One region of the Oceanimonas sp. GK1 genome, then DNA from elsewhere that is predicted to be linked to it. Evidence: riboswitches for the same ligand, from Rfam matches in the RefSeq annotation. Region 1 holds a riboswitch; each other region holds the start of a gene.
The links. Region 1 has a riboswitch for thiamine pyrophosphate ahead of GU3_RS00425 (sodium:solute symporter). Riboswitches for the same ligand answer to the same signal wherever they lie in the genome.
Positions count from the first base shown of each region.

Region 2: another riboswitch for thiamine pyrophosphate. It lies ahead of thiD (bifunctional hydroxymethylpyrimidine kinase/phosphomethylpyrimidine kinase); the one in region 1 lies ahead of GU3_RS00425 (sodium:solute symporter).
Region 3: another riboswitch for thiamine pyrophosphate. It lies ahead of GU3_RS11095 (TonB-dependent receptor); the one in region 1 lies ahead of GU3_RS00425 (sodium:solute symporter).

Region 1 covers NC_016745.1:86,752-91,872, reverse strand. The annotation lists gene GU3_RS16565 (AAA family ATPase) at 1-1,456, opposite strand, end outside; gene GU3_RS00430 (PGPGW domain-containing protein) at 1,670-2,095, opposite strand; gene GU3_RS00425 (sodium:solute symporter) at 2,270-3,706, opposite strand; TPP riboswitch at 3,786-3,892, opposite strand; gene GU3_RS00420 (DMT family transporter) at 3,944-4,864, opposite strand; gene GU3_RS00415 (nitroreductase family protein) at 4,894-5,121, opposite strand, start outside.
Region 2 covers NC_016745.1:531,633-536,753, forward strand. The annotation lists gene polA (DNA polymerase I) at 1-2,251, shown strand, start outside; TPP riboswitch at 2,552-2,654, shown strand; gene thiD (bifunctional hydroxymethylpyrimidine kinase/phosphomethylpyrimidine kinase) at 2,690-3,496, shown strand; gene GU3_RS02570 (putative monovalent cation/H+ antiporter subunit A) at 3,699-5,121, shown strand, end outside.
Region 3 covers NC_016745.1:2,338,752-2,343,872, reverse strand. The annotation lists gene GU3_RS11100 (lipocalin-like domain-containing protein) at 1-268, shown strand, start outside; gene GU3_RS11095 (TonB-dependent receptor) at 315-2,339, opposite strand; TPP riboswitch at 2,437-2,540, opposite strand; gene GU3_RS11090 (DsrE family protein) at 2,761-3,195, shown strand; gene GU3_RS11085 (rhodanese-like domain-containing protein) at 3,210-3,758, shown strand; gene GU3_RS11080 (ribonuclease Z) at 3,782-4,750, shown strand; gene GU3_RS11075 (heavy metal response regulator transcription factor) at 4,757-5,121, opposite strand, start outside.

The DNA of each region.
Region 1 (5,121 bases):
ACATCTGGCTGAGCTTTATATCACCCATATCAACGTTGCTGTCAAACTCTAAGAATTCAATGTGAAGATCTTTGAATTCACCTAATGCTCTCAAAGTTTCTAGTGCTAGCTTTATGTGTTGCCAATCTGTTTTGCCTTCAGTAATAATTAAAGGCCGGCTGTCTTTTTCTAATTCACACTTTAGTTCGTTATATCGTTCTTGAAATTTTTTGTTATTATTAAGGAATATTTCGTGGCTTTGCTTGAACTCAGTGAAATCCTCAGCTGAAATTTTATTGCCAAGAGGTAAGTTGAAAATGTCAACGTCCCCGCTCTCATCCATTCCCAAAAGAAATAATGGGGAATGAGTTGTTATTATGAATTGTACTTTGGGGAATTCTCTTATTATTAGTGGTAGCACTGCTTTTTGAAAGTTTACATGGAGGTGTAAATCAACCTCATCTATGAGAACGATGCCTGTTATTTCATTAAGTTTTTCGGGTGTATTTCCGCTAACAAGTTCGTAGGCTCTTATTATCTCTGTCGCCAGCCCTAATGTCATCAATTCACCTGAAGATAACTGGCTTAACTCTGGTGCAACTATTTCTTCATCATTTGAGTTTTTATTTTTTAAAATAACAGTAATCTCTCTGTTTCCCTTTCGCCCTATCCCTACTCTAGCATACTCAATATTTTTATCTTTGGCCTTAAACATAGCAGTGAGTATTTCATTTATCATATTTAATAGCTGTGTGTTGGGGCCGTGATATCCCTGAAACTGCCTTACGGTTAATCCATTTGATAGTTGTAAATCACCGATTGATTTCTCGTGCACCTCTCGGTCCAAAATGATGTTTAATATCCACCTTTGAGTCTCATTAATAATATTTGTCCTTATCGTGTTTATTTTTGGTTGGCCGTAGAAATTATCTTCTTTTAGAAGGTTTATGTTTGCTTTTTTATTCATCCAGTACGCAGCTTCATACCGAAAATAGGGGAAGTACAGGAATGATAGTTTGCTTAGTTCTTCTTGGTATGCACCAGAGGTGACCGCATTTTTGTAAAATCCAGATCTTGAGAACTCTTCATTGTAAAGGTTGGGGATGTCGTTTATTTGTCCTGCAATTTGTTTAAAATCTTCATTGGGTAATCTTGACACTACCTCATGAAACTTAAGCTCAGCCAAGCTATTTGATATTTCTGCATAAACATAGCTAAAGCCACTGTTTTTTCTAATGTATTTTTTTGAAGATACTCTTATATATTCTGTTTCCCCAACCTCTTCTAACTCTCTGAAATGCTTCTTTCTTGATTCTGTCATGGCATCAAGTATTGTTGCCAGCGTCAAAGACTTTCCTGCTCCGTTTTGTCCGACAAGAATAATTGGTATTGAATCGCCTTGGTCGTTGAAGCGAGGTGTGATGTTGAGCTCACTTATAGGCCCAAGGTTTTTTATTGCTATTTTTTTAATATACATTAGCATTAACCTTTTTATGTTTTAGGTGTAGTTAAATGACTAAATATGAGTTGAAACGAGAAAATAAACTAGTCGACAATTCGACACTGCTCGGATTAAATTTAAGGTTTGTTTCGTATGGCGCTTATTGTCTGTAGTCGAGAAGCAAAAAGCAATGCTGACTGCGACTTTTGCGAGTGTTTAAAGGTTTCTGATACACAAACGGGTGGCTCTTTACCCCTCACCATCAAACCTCAGCGGCTCCCGCCCGGCCCGTTTGCGCAGCCAGTTCACGCCATTGCGTACCGAGGGCATCCTGAACAGCCGGCGTTCCAGTTGGTATTTGCCGGGAAAATTCAGCAGCACCAGGGCGATCAGTATGGTCAGCAATCCCTGACCGGGCAGCACCAGCATGGCAATGCCCACCAGCAGAAACACCAGCCCCAGCAGGTTTTTCAGGATCAGCAGCAGCCAGCGGATCAGCGGATGCTGTTTGGCCCAGGGCACCCGGTGGCGGTATTCACCGGAAAAGTAATTCACCGGAATGCGCACCACCAGCCAGGGAATAATGATCAGGGAGCCGATAAAGCTCACCAGGCTGGCAAGGCCCAGGGTCCAGATCAGCGCCGGGTTGTCGAATAGTTGCAGAAACTCATTCACGGATAGGGGTACTCTTTAACATCAAGTGGCTTGTTCAGGTTGCGCCATTATGAGGGAAAAAACGTCTGCCGGCAGCGATCAGAATGAACAGGGCGGTCTCGGGCACAAAAAAACCGGCGGCCTTATGGCACGCCGGTACTGTTTTTACGACGAAACGGTTGCGACGAAACGAACTCAGCTTTCCAGGCTGCGCACCCGGCCGGCCAGCGCATTAAAGTCAAAGGGCCGGCTGGGCACCAGCAGCAGCAGGATGGAAATGGCCACCGGCACCAGGGTAGCCAGCAGGAACGACTCCAGCAAATGGGTGGCGGCCTGGCCCGGGGCGGGGAACAGCATCAGGCCGGCCACCAGGCCGCCGAGGGTGCTGAGCATGGCGTTCCAGCCCTGATAGAGGGCGTTGTAAAAGCCGAAAAACACCGGAAAGGCGGCGGCGCAGCACAGCAGGTCCGCCAGCAGGAACAGATACAGCACGCTGTACCCCTGCGAGGCCACATAGAGCACCGGAATCGACACCAGCACGATTAGCCAGCGCGACAGGCCCAGCAGGGTGTGCACGCTGGTTTGCGGCAGCAGCCGGCGCAGATCCACCACCAGCATGCTGGTGAGGCCGCTGATGGTGGAGTCGGCGCTGCTCATGATCAGCGCCAGGCCAAAGGGCAGCAGGCCAATGGCAAACCACAGCGGCATGTTGGGCATCAGCACGCTGAACAGCGCCACCGAGCCATCGCCGGGCAGCGCCAGGCCCACAAAGGCCAGGCCAAACAGCCCCATGATGAAGATGATGGGAAAGCTGAGCACGCCGCTCAGAATAAAGCCGTTGCGAATGACCTTGTTGTCCCGGGCGGCAAACACCCGCTGCCAGGTGCCCTGGTAGAACAGGCCGGTCAGCACCACGGCGAGGAAGAAGGTCAGGCCCGACTTCAGCCCGGTGGTGTCGAGCGGGTCAAGCAGGTGCGGGGCGGTTTGCTGCAGGCCGGCCAGCACCGGGGCCAGGCCGCCGGTGGCCTGCCAACCCAGCACAATCAGGGTGAGCAGAAACGGCAGTATCACCAGCATCTGCACCCGGTCGGTGAAAATGGTCACCCGCAGGCCGCCATACAGGGTATAGAGCAGGGTGGCCGCCATCACAATGCCGGCGGTGGCCCACAGCGGCACCGGCGCCAGCAGCGCCACCATCTGGGCGATGGCGGTGAGGCCGGCGGTGAGGGAAATAAACAGGTAGAACAGCATGATCACCAGCACAAAGCCGTACATGCCCCGGCCGTAGCGGCCCAGCACAAACTCGGTGAGGGTGTGGCCGGCGGGCATCAGCTCGCGAATGCGCTTGCCGAGCGGAATCATCACCAGCCGGGGGGCCAACACCCCCAGAGCGTAACCGGTAACGGCGCCAATGCCGCCCCAGGTGGCGGCCTGGGCCGGACCGAATAAAATCCAGGTGCCCATGGTGGTGGCCAGCAGGGTCAGGGTGGTGGCGCTGCCGCTCTGGCTGTTGCGAGCCACGATAAAGTCTTCCGGCTGATCGTTTTGCCGGCGGGCGTAAAGCAGACCCGGAATGGCGAAGACCGCCGCAAATAAACAGAGCCATAAAATGGCGGTGGTGGTGTCCAGCATGTGTTCTCCCTCTGCCCGGGTGGGCACTAAATGGCCGGGGCATGCGGGCGACAAGAGGGAGAGGGCGGATCGGGATTGCAGGATCCTTCGTTTCCTTCCCTTCGCCGGCATTACCCGGATCAGGTTCTAAGGGTTACCGCCGGTGTGGCGGAGTCTCAGCCCGTGTGGGCTCCCCCAGGAATAGCGAAACGAGGGTAAGGGGCGGCGGCGTGGTTGTCAATGCGGGCGGCGGCCCCGTCAGCGACGGGCCGGGTGCGCGGCGGACAGGGCGCGGCCTGCGGTCTGGCGTTGCAGCCACCAGGTGGCCAGGCAGGAGAGCAGGATGCCGGGCCAGAGGCTGGCCGCCACCGGTTCGCCGCCAAACAGCCAAAGCAGCAGGGCGACCGCCGCCGGGTTGAGGTAGGTGTAGGCCATCACCCGTTGCGGGCCAAGGTGAATGCTGCCCCCCTGAAACAGATAGCCGCTGGCCAGGGTGGCGCACACCACCAGGTAGCCCATGGCCAGCCAGTCGCCTCCTTCAAGGGCTTGCCATTGCAGGGGGGTATCGGTCAGCCAGACCATGAGCCCCATCCAGACCGCACCGCCCAGCAAGGTGGCGCAGGTGAGTATGGCCACCGAATCGTTGCGATACAGCAGTTTCATGCACAGCGAATAGGCGCACATGCTCAGCACCGCCAGCAGAAACAGCCGATCCCCCGGATTGAGCTGCAGCGCCAGGGCCCGCGCCGGGCTGCCCTCAAAAATCACCCACAGCGCCCCTACCATGCCCAGCAGGTAGCTGATCCCCTGCACGGTGGTGATGCGGGTGCGCAGCAGCCAGATGCCCGCCACGCCGGTCAGCAGAGGCACCAGAGTGAACAGGGTGCCGGTGTTCAGGGCCGTGGTGCTGTGCAGCGCCTCAAACAGCAGAATGAAAAACAGCGAATAAAACAGGCTGATCAGCAGCCCCCGGGGCAGGGCCCGCCACAGTTGCTGCCGCCGGTCGGCGCGCCACAGCACCCAGGGCAGCAGCAGGGCGGCGGCCAGCACAAAGCGCAGCAGGGTGAGGGAGGCCGGCGGGGCCTCGGTTGCCAGCCGGGCCGAGATGATAAAGGAGCCCGCCACGAACAGGGTGGCGAGCAGCACACGCCCGTGGGCGTGCCAGGTTTGCATGGTCATGGCTTTTCTCCCGAATGCCGTTCGCCGGCTCAGTCGGCGAAACGATCCCGTATCCGCACACTCTCCAGGGCCCGTTGTCCCGCCCTGGGTCGGGCGGCCCTGGTGGCCTTGCCAATGGTCAGCATCATGCCCACCAGGTGGCCTTCGGGCAACCGGATCAGCTCGGCCACGCGCTCGGCGTCAAAGCCGATCATGGGGCAGCTGTCGTAGCCCATGGCCCTGGCGGCCAGCATGGCGGTCTGGGCGGCGATGCCCAC
Region 2 (5,121 bases), 440 kb from region 1:
CGATCGGGACGGCGTGGTGGAAAAATTCGGCGTGCCGCCGGAGTCGATTATCGATCTGCTGGCGCTGGTGGGCGACAAGGTAGACAACATTCCCGGCATGCCGGGGGTGGGCGAGAAAACCGCCCTGGCGTTGTTGCAGGGGCTGGGCTCCATCGACGACATCGCCGCCAACACCGACAAGATTGCCAGCCTCGGCTTTCGCGGCGCCAAGTCCTTTGCGCCCAAGTTCGTCGAGCACGAGGAGATGGTGCGGCTGTCCTACACCCTGGCCACCATCAAGACCGATGTGGCGCTGCATGTGGGCCCCGCGGATCTTCAGCAGACGGCGCCGGACACCGAGGCCCTGCGCGCCCTCTATCAGGAATTTGAATTCCGCAATCTGCTGGCGGAGCTGGAGTCGGACTCGGCCGGGGAAGCCGTACCGGCGGCACCGGCGCTGGAGACCGACTATCAGACCGTAACCGGCCAGGCCGAGCTGGATGAATGGATTGCCCGGCTCAAGGCGGCGCCCTATTTCGCCTTTGATACCGAGACCACCAGCCTCAGCTACCGGGATGCCCGGGTGGTGGGGGTGTCGTTTGCGGTGGAGGCGGGCCAGGCCGCCTATGTGCCCTTTGGCCACGATTACCTGGATGCCCCCGAGCAGCTGAGCGAAGCGCAGGTGCTCGGGGCCCTCAAGCCGTTGCTGGAGGATGAAAGCCGCATCAAGCTGGGCCAGAACCTCAAATACGACATCAACGTGCTGAAAAACCACGGTATTGCGCTGAAGGGCGCGCTGCTTGATACCATGCTGGAGTCCTATGTGCTCAATTCGGTACAGACCCGGCACGACATGGACAGCATGGCGGCCTTTTTCCTCAATCACAGCACCACATCCTTTGAGTCCATTGCCGGTAAGGGTGCCAAACAGCTCACCTTTAACCAGATCCCTCTGGAGCAGGCGGGGCCCTATGCGGCGGAAGACGCCGACATTACCCTGCGGCTGCATCACCATCTGAGCGAAAAACTGGCTGCCGAGCCGGTGCTGGAAAGCGTGTTCAATGATATTGAGATGCCGTTGGTGCCGATTCTGGCCCAGATGGAATACACCGGCGTGCGCATCGACAGCCAGCTGCTGGCCATGCAGAGTGAGGAAATAGCCAAGCGGCTGAAGGAGCTGGAGCGGGAGGCGTTTGAGCTGGCCGGTGAGCCCTTTAACCTGAGCTCCACCAAGCAGCTCGGCGAGATCCTGTTCACCAAACTGGCACTGCCGGTGATCAAGAAGACCCCCAAGGGAGCGCCGTCCACCGCCGAAGAAGTGCTGCAGGAGCTGGCGCTGGATTACCCGCTGCCCAAACTGCTGATGGAATACCGGGGCCTGAGCAAGCTCAAGTCCACCTACACCGACAAGCTGCCGCTGATGGTGAATGAGCACAGCGGGCGCATTCATACCTCCTACCACCAGGCTAACACCGCCACCGGCCGGCTGTCGTCGTCGGATCCCAATCTGCAGAACATTCCCATCCGCACGCCGGAAGGGCGGCGCATTCGCCAGGCTTTTGTGGCCGAGCCCGGCTACAAACTGGTGGCGGCGGACTACTCCCAGATCGAGCTGCGCATCATGGCGCACCTGTCCCAGGATCAGGGGCTGCTGGACGCCTTTGCCCACGGCCAGGACATTCACAAGGCCACCGCCGCCGAGGTGTTCGGGGTGGCGGTGGAGCAGGTGTCTGCCGAGCAGCGCCGCCGGGCCAAGGCCATCAATTTTGGCCTGATCTACGGCATGAGTGCCTTTGGTCTGGCGCGCCAGCTGGGCATTGGCCGCAACGAGGCCCAGGACTACATGAACATCTACTTTGAACGCTACCCCGGGGTGCTGCGCTACATGGAGACCACCCGGGAGCAGGCCAGTGAACAGGGCTATGTTTCCACCCTGTTCGGCCGCCGGCTCTACCTGCCGGAAATCAAATCCAAGAACGGCGCCCGGCGCAAGGGTGCCGAGCGGGCCGCCATCAACGCGCCCATGCAGGGCACTGCCGCCGACATCATCAAGCAGGCCATGATTCGAGTGAATGACTGGCTGGGTGAGCTGCCCGAGGGCGAGGTACGCATGCTGATGCAGGTGCACGACGAACTGGTGTTTGAAATTCGTGAAGACAAGGTAGACGCCCACCGGGAAACCATCTGCGCGCTGATGCAGCAGGCCGCCAGTCTGGATGTGCCCCTGCTGGTGGAAGCCGGGGTGGGTGACAACTGGGATCAGGCTCACTAATCTGACAACAAAATAACGATAATGAAATAATATTACGTATCTCGACTTTTCTCTGCTTTCCTTCGGGAGTAGAGTGTCATCAGGTACAGAGGCAGGGTAAATCACCCTGTCACGCTTTTTGCATTTACTTCATATGCTGCTCAGGCCGCCTTCAGCCAGAATGCTGAAGGCGTTTTTTTATGCCCGCTGTTCGGCTGTACACAGGTGTTGTATACAATCCAACTCCATTTTTGTTGTTAAGTTACATTTTTGTGAGTGAATGCGTCGACTGGCATTTGGCCAGTGGGCTGGGTATTATCGTGCGATTGGTCGGGGAGCCGAAAGGCCGAGACGGCAGTGATATGCCGAACCCGTTGAACCTGATCCAGTTAACACTGGCGTAGGGAACCGATGGCCGATGGCCTTGTGGTTTTCACGCCTTACAAGGACCATAAGGACATGCACAGCAGCAAAGCCATTATTCTTTCCATTGCCGGCTCCGACAGCGGCGGCGGCGCCGGTATTCAGGCCGACATCAAGGCCATCTCCGCCACCGGCGGCTACGCCTGCTCGGTGATCACCGCCATTACCGCCCAGAACACGCAGCGGGTGACCGCCGTGCACCCGGTACCCCAGGAGATCATTCGTGCCCAGCTCGACGCCGTGTTCAGCGATCTGCCGGTCATGGCGGTGAAGGTGGGCATGCTGGGGGATACCGACACCATCAATACCGTGGCCGACGCCCTGGAACAATACCGGCCACAACACCTGGTGGTGGATCCGGTGATGGTCAGCGCCAACGGCGACATGCTGCTGGCCCCCGAGGCGGTGGATTGCCTCAAGCAGCGGTTGCTGCCGCTGGCGGACGTGATCACCCCCAACCTGCCGGAAGCCGCCTGCCTGGTGGAACGGCCGGTGCCGGCGTCACTGCGTGAGGTAGAGCCCCTGCTCACCGCCCTTAATGAGCTGGAGTGCCGGGCGGTGCTGCTCAAGGGCGGCTTTCTGCAACAGGAGCCGCGCAGTCCCGACTGGCTGCTGCACCATGGCGAGGTGCGCTGTTTCGACACCCCCAGAGTGATCACCGCCAACACCCACGGCACCGGCTGTACCCTGTCCGGGGTGCTGGCTTCCTACCTGGCGCAGGGCCTGACACTGGAGCTGGCGGTGGCCTCGGCCAAGCACTATATCGAGCGGGCCATCGAGGCCGGTGCTCACTTGAAAATCGGCCAGGGCCGGGGCCCGGTGGAGCACTTTTTCGCCCGCTGATCCCGGCATTAGTGTCCCGGTTTGCTTGCGTCCGGCCGGGGCGGCTTGTAGTATGCGTATCGCTAATAATCAATAAAAAATGGATTAACTTCCTGATAGTTAATCCAATTATGTTCACTGCTATAGTCTGCATTCAGAGTCTCTCCTTTCATCTTCGCCGATCCTGACGCCCCGTTCACGGGCATGAAAAGGAGCCTTGCGTATGCTTGTTGCCGTATTGGCAGGTTTTGTTCTGGCCGCCCTGGTGCCGCTGTTAAGTCCCCGCCTCGGTCGGCATATCGGCGGGTTTCTGGCGGTGTTGCCGGCGGCGCTGTTCGGTTATTTCGCCAGCTTCTGGCCCCGGGTCACCGGCGGTGAAGCGGTGCAGTTTCACTACGACTGGATCCCCAGCCTCAATATCAGCCTGAGCTTTCTGCTGGATGGCCTTGGCCTGATGTTCGCCCTGCTGATCACCGGCATCGGCACCTTCATTCTCATCTACGGCGGCCGCTACCTGGAAGGCAACAAGGACAGGCACAAGCTGCTGATGTACCTGCTGGCCTTTATGAGCGCCATGCTGGGGGTGGTGCTGTGCAGCAACCTGATTGGCCTGTTCGTGTTCTGGGAACTCACCAGCATCACCTCCTACCTGCTGATCGGTTTTAACCACGAGCAGGAAAAGGCCCGCAAGGCGGCGCTGCAGGGACTGTTCGTCACCATGGGCGGTGGCCTGGCACTGATGACCGGGCTGATTATGCTGGGCTGGATGGCCGGCAGTTTTGAGCTGACCGAGGTGTTGACGCAAGGGCCGGCACTGCAGCAGCACCCGCTGTTCCTGCCGATGATGGGCCTGGTGTTGCTGGGCACCTTTACCAAGTCGGCCCAGTTTCCGTTCCATTTCTGGCTGCCCAATGCCATGGCCGCGCCCACCCCGGTGAGCGCCTATCTGCATTCGGCCACCATGGTCAAGGCCGGGGTGTTTCTGATGGCCCGGCTGCAACCGGTGATGGCGGGCAGCGAGGCCTGGCTGCTGACGCTGTCGGCGGTGGGCGCCCTGACCATGACGGTGGGCGCCGTGATGTCGGTGTGCAGCACGGATCTCAAGCGCATTCTGGCCTTTTCCACCATCATGGCCCTGGGCACCCTGACCTTGCTGATTGGCATCGGCACCCCGGTGGCGCTGAAGGCGGCCATGGTGTTCCTGCTGGCCCATGCCCTGTACAAGGGGGCGCTGTTTATGGCCGCCGGCACCCTGGATCACGCCACCGGCACCAAGGACGTGCGCGAGCTGGGCGGACTGCGCCCCCACATGCCGCAGACGGCGCTGTTTTTGTGGGTGGCGGCGCTGTCCCTGGCCGGCATTCCGCCGCTGTTCGGCTTTATCGCCAAGGAGCTGATGTTTGAGGCGGCCCTGGGGGCCAGCGCCCTGTCCACCCTGCTGGTGGTACTGGCGATGATCACCGCCGTGTGCATTGTCGCCGCCAGCGCCCTGGTGGCCATCAAACCCTTCTGGGGTGACCACAAACCCACACCCAAAACGCCCCATGAGGCGCCGGCGGCCATGCGCCTGGGCTTCAGCGTGCTGGCAGTCTTGAGCCTGGTGCTGGGGCTGGTGCCCGGGCTGGCCGAGCCGCTGCTGGCGGCGG
Region 3 (5,121 bases), 1.3 Mb from region 1:
GATCAGCCCGGACGGTGAGGTCACGCCGCTGAGCACAACAGCATTCACCCTTGAACCCAAGGCCCGCACCGGGGTGGCCGGCCGGCAGGTGCCGGTGCGCTGGCAACTCACCCTGCCGGAACAACAGCTGACGCTGAATATCAGCGCTCACCACCCTAACCGCTGGATGCCCACCTCCGTACCCTACTGGGAAGGGGCGGTCCGGGTGACCGATGCCGCCAGCGGTGCGCCCCGCGGTCAGGGCTATCTGGAAATGACCGGATACTGACCGGGTGACATCGTCACCCGGCCTCTATGAAAGGAATTGCGGGGAGTTAAAACATCAAGCGGGTGGTCACCCCAAACAGGCGGGGAGCGCCCAGCTGAATGTAGTCTTCGGTGACGTAGCCCTTGCGCGGGTCGTTGCCGAACTGGAAGCCGCGCACGGCGTAATCCTCGTCGGTCAGGTTACGGCCCCACAGGGTAATGCTCCAGTGGTCCCGCTGGTAGCCGAAACGGGCATGGAGCAGGGCGTAGGCGTCGGACCGGGCGTCGTGGCTGTCGGAAAAGTAGAACGTGTCCTTGCCTTCCACATCCAGGCCGGTGAACCAGCCGCTGCCGAGGTCGAGGCTGGCGCCCAGGGCAAACTGGTATTCCGGGGCGTGGGCGGCGTCGCGGCCGTCAAAGTAGGCACCGGCCTCTTCCAGCCGAGTGTCCAGCAACCCCAGGCTGCCGTAGATCTCGAGAGCGGCGCTGGCCTGCCACTGGGCCTGGGCTTCCAGGCCGTAGCTGTAGGCGCGCTCGGCGTTGGCGGTGTAGTCGATGTAGTCGGTGGAATTGTCGGGGCGCAGCACGTTACGGTAGGCGCTGATCTGGGCGTCATCCCGCTGCTGGAAGAACAGGGCCACCTGAGTGTGCAGGGTGTCGTCCAGCAGGCTATGCTTGCCGCCGATTTCGTAGTTCCACAGGGTTTCGGCATCAAAGTCACGCAGCTCGTTGGGCAGGTTGCCAGTGGCGTTGTAGCCGCCGACCTTGTAGCCCCTGGAGATCAGGGCGTAATACATCTGGCTGTCGTCCACCTGGTATTCGAGCGCGACCCGGCCGCCCCAGAGCATGTCGACGGGATCGCTGCCGTTGCCGTCACTGTCGCTGTATTGGGTGCGATCCTGCTCCACCCGCAGGCCGTTGATCAGGGTCAGCTTGTCGGTCAGTACGGTTTCCAGCTCGCCGTAAGTGGCCATCCGGTTGGCTTCATACTCGCTGGTGAAACCGGCGGGCAGGTAGGTGTAGTGACGGGTCAGATCCGAGCTGCGGTGGAAGAAGTAAATGCCGCCGGTCCAGGCGGTGCGGCCGTCGAACAGGGCGGACTCTTCGGTGGAGATAAAGCGCACGTCGGCGGTGGCACCGCGCTCGTCCCGTTGGTAGTTGTCGGTGGCGCTGTAGCCGCCGAGGCCGGGATTGGCCCAGTCCACGTCGTAGCCGTATTCCAGCTCGCTTAGGTTCACCGCCAGCGAGGTTTGCAGGGTATAGGCGCTGTGGCCATACCAGCTGGCGGTGCCCGACAGGGCCAGGGTTTTCTGGCGATCGTGGCCCGGCTGATCGGATAGGGTATGGCGGCTGTTGTCGAGGGAGAAGGCGTCGTAGCCGTTGTCGATATTGGCGTAGAAAGCGCTCAGATCCAGATCCAGATCCTCGCTGGCCTCGATGCGGAATTTGCTACGCAGCAGGGTCTCGTCAATGTTGTTGGTGTTATCGGTATGGTGATAATCATTGGTGATGAAACCGTCGCTCAGGTTGCGCTGGGCGGCAAGACGATAGCCCACCTTGTTGGTGAGCGGGCCGCCCACCGCCGCGCTCAGGTTGCGGGTGTTGTACTGCCCCAGGGTCAGCTCGGCGTTGCCTTCCGTGGTCTTGGTGGGCTCACTGGCGCGAATGTTAATCAGGCCGGCCAGGGCGTTGGCGCCATACAGGCTGCCCTGAGGGCCGCGCAGCACTTCCACCTGGCGGGCGTCCAGCAGAGTGGCGCCGCCGGCCATGGCGCTCATGTCGATACCGTCCACCACCACACCAACGGACGGGTTGACCACACCGATAAACTGGCTGCGCTCGCCCACACCACGAATTTGATAAAACTTGCCGCGGGAAGCGCCGGCGCTCAGGTTGACGTTGGGGGCCTGGGCCAGCACGTCTTCCAGGTGATCCTTGCCCGGCTGCTCCAGTCTTTCTTCATTCAGCACGCTCACGCTGGCGGCGGTGTCCTGCAGGGTATCTTCCCGAAAGCTCGAGGTCACCAGTACGGGGGCCAGGGTGTAGACGGATTCAGAGTTATCGGCGGCCTGGGCCGGCAGAGCGGCTGCCATGGCCAGGGTTAAGGCAGAGGGGACAACAGGGTTCAGTCTTGGCACTTTATATCTCCATTTCAGTGCGAAGACCCGGTAGCAATACGAGCAGGGCAGGGCGTTGTGAGCTTCCTATTCCTACGCCGGTATCAACCGGATCAGGTTCAAAGGGTTCGCGCACGGCGCATCTCAGGCAATGGGTTGCCACCCCTTAGGATTTGGCCTTGGTTATAAGGCGAGCGGAATTATACGCATTCAGGCATAAAGGTCGACAAGAATCGAGGGTTGGTACTGACGTGCGGTCACGTGTTGACCGAATCCACCTGGACATTGCGACAGCGGCAGTGAGCCATGCTTATGCTTTTTGAATGATGAACCGACTTTACATCTACATAAGAATAATCTTATATTAGTTTTGCCTTAATTAAACGGAGTGCTCATCATGAAAAAAGGAAGAAAAATACTGGCCGCGCTGGCCCTGGGGGCCGGCATCAGTGCCGCGAGTGCCGCTCAGGCGGCAGAGTCAAAGGTCTTGCTGCTGGTCACCAGTGCCGCGCCCCAGGTGCAGGGCATGGCCATGGTGCTGGGCAATGCCATGCAGGAGCAGGGCCGTCAGGTGAAGGTGCTGCTGTGCGACAAGGCCGGGGATCTGGCCATTAACGGATACAGCAGTGCGCCGCTGAAGCCAAACAACGTCACCCCGGAGCAACTGATGAGCAAGCTGCAGCAGGGGGGCGGCAAGGTAAGCGTGTGCGCGCTTTATCTGCCCAACAGCGAATACGACAAGACGGATCTGCGCGAACAGGTAGAGGTCGCCACGCCGGCCGAGATGGCCGCCATGATGACGGCGGACGATGTACGGGTATTCAGCTTCTAAAAAGGAGAGCAACCATGTGGAAAGTACTGACGCCGGCGCTGCTGGCCATGACCCTGGCACTGCCGTCCTGGGCGAGCAGCGACGAACTGGGGCTGAGTGCCCGCCAGGCCTATGAGCAGAACCGCGACAACGATCAGGTGTTGCTGGTGGATGTGCGCGATCCGGTGGAGATCATGTTTGTAGGGGGCACCAACGAGGTGGATGTCAACGTGCCCTATCTGCTGGTGGATCGCAGCCAGTGGGATGAAGACAACCAGCGCTTTCGGTTATACCGCAATCCGCAGTTTATTGAGCAAATCAAGGCGGCCCTGGCCGAGCGCGGCCTGGATGAAACCGCCACCGTCATCACCATGTGCCGCTCCGGCAGCGAGCGGGGCCTGCCCAGCGCCGAATTTTTGCGGGAGCATGGGTTTTCCAACGCCCGTTACGTGGTGCACGGCTTTCAGGGGGATGCCATCAAGGAAGGCGAGCGAACCGGTTTTCGCCTGGTGAATGGCTGGCAGAACGAGGGCTTGCCCTGGAGCCCGCGTCTGAGCCCGGACAAACTGCAGCGGCCACAGTAAGCAGGCTTGCGAGCAAACCCACCATGGAGCTGATTTTTCTGGGCACCTCCTCGGGCACACCCACCAAAACCCGCAGCCTGTCGGCGCTGGCCCTGCGCCGGCACAAGACAAAGTCCTGGCTGCTGGTGGATTGCGGCGAAGGCACCCAGCACCGGCTGCTGCAGGCGCCGCTGTCGCTGCACTGGCTGCAGGCGGTGTGCATCACCCACCTGCACGGGGATCACTGCTACGGCCTGCCGGGCCTGCTGGCCAGCGCCGGGCTGAACGGCCGCACCGCGCCGCTGACCATTGTCGGCCCGGCGGGGCTGCAGGCCTGGATTGAACAGACCGCGGCCATCAGCCAGTTGCAGCTGAACTTTGAGCTGCGCTTTGCGGACGTGAACTCCCTTATCAGCCGCCCGCTGGCGCTGGAAGGATTTGACATCACGGCCACGGCGCTGTCGCACCGGGTGCCCAGTTTTGCCTATGGCTTTACCGAAACACATCTCGCGGGCCGGCTCGACACCCACCGGCTCCTCGCCGATGGCGTGCCCGCCGGGCCGCTGTGGGGGAAACTGCACCGGGGCGAAACCGTCACCCTGAATGATGGCCGGGTGCTGGCGGGGCGGGATTACCAGCTGTCGCCGCCCAGGCCGCGCAAGGTGGTGATCGGCGGCGACAACGACAACCCCGGCTTGCTGGCACAGGCGGTGCAAGGCGCCGATGTGCTGGTGCACGAGGCCACCTACACCCTGGAGGTCGCCAACAAGGTGGGGCCCGAACCGCAACACAGCAGTGCCGCCGCCGTGGCGCAGTTTGCCGAGCAGGCGGGGTTGCCCAATCTGGTGTTGACCCACTTCAGCCCCCGTTACCGGGACGCAGGCAGTGGCCTCACGGTGGCGAGCCTTGAGCGGGAAGCGCGGGCGCACTATTCCGGCCGGCTGTGGATGGCGGAGGATCTGGCCATGTATCGATTAAGTCGGGAAGGGGTATTGAGCCGGTCACAGGAGTAAAGGGCCCTACCTGTCGGTATCCAGGGTGTAGCCCATGCCCCTGATGGTGTGAATAAGCCTGGGTTCAAAACCGTCGTCTATCTTGCTGCGCAGCCGGCGAATGGACACATCAATCACATTGGTGTCGCTGTCAAAGTTCATGTCCCACACCAGGGAGGCGATCAGCGAGCGGGGCAGCACTTCGCCCCGCCGGCGCACCAGCAGCTCCAGCAGGGCAAATTCCTTGTTGGTGAGGTGAATGGGCGTATCGGCCCGACTCGCCAGACGCCGGGGCAGGTCCAGCACCAGATCGGCCACCTGCAGTTTGTGCTCGTCCTGGCGGGGCGCGCCCCGGCGTAGCAGGCTGCGCACCCGGGCCAGCAGCTCGGCAA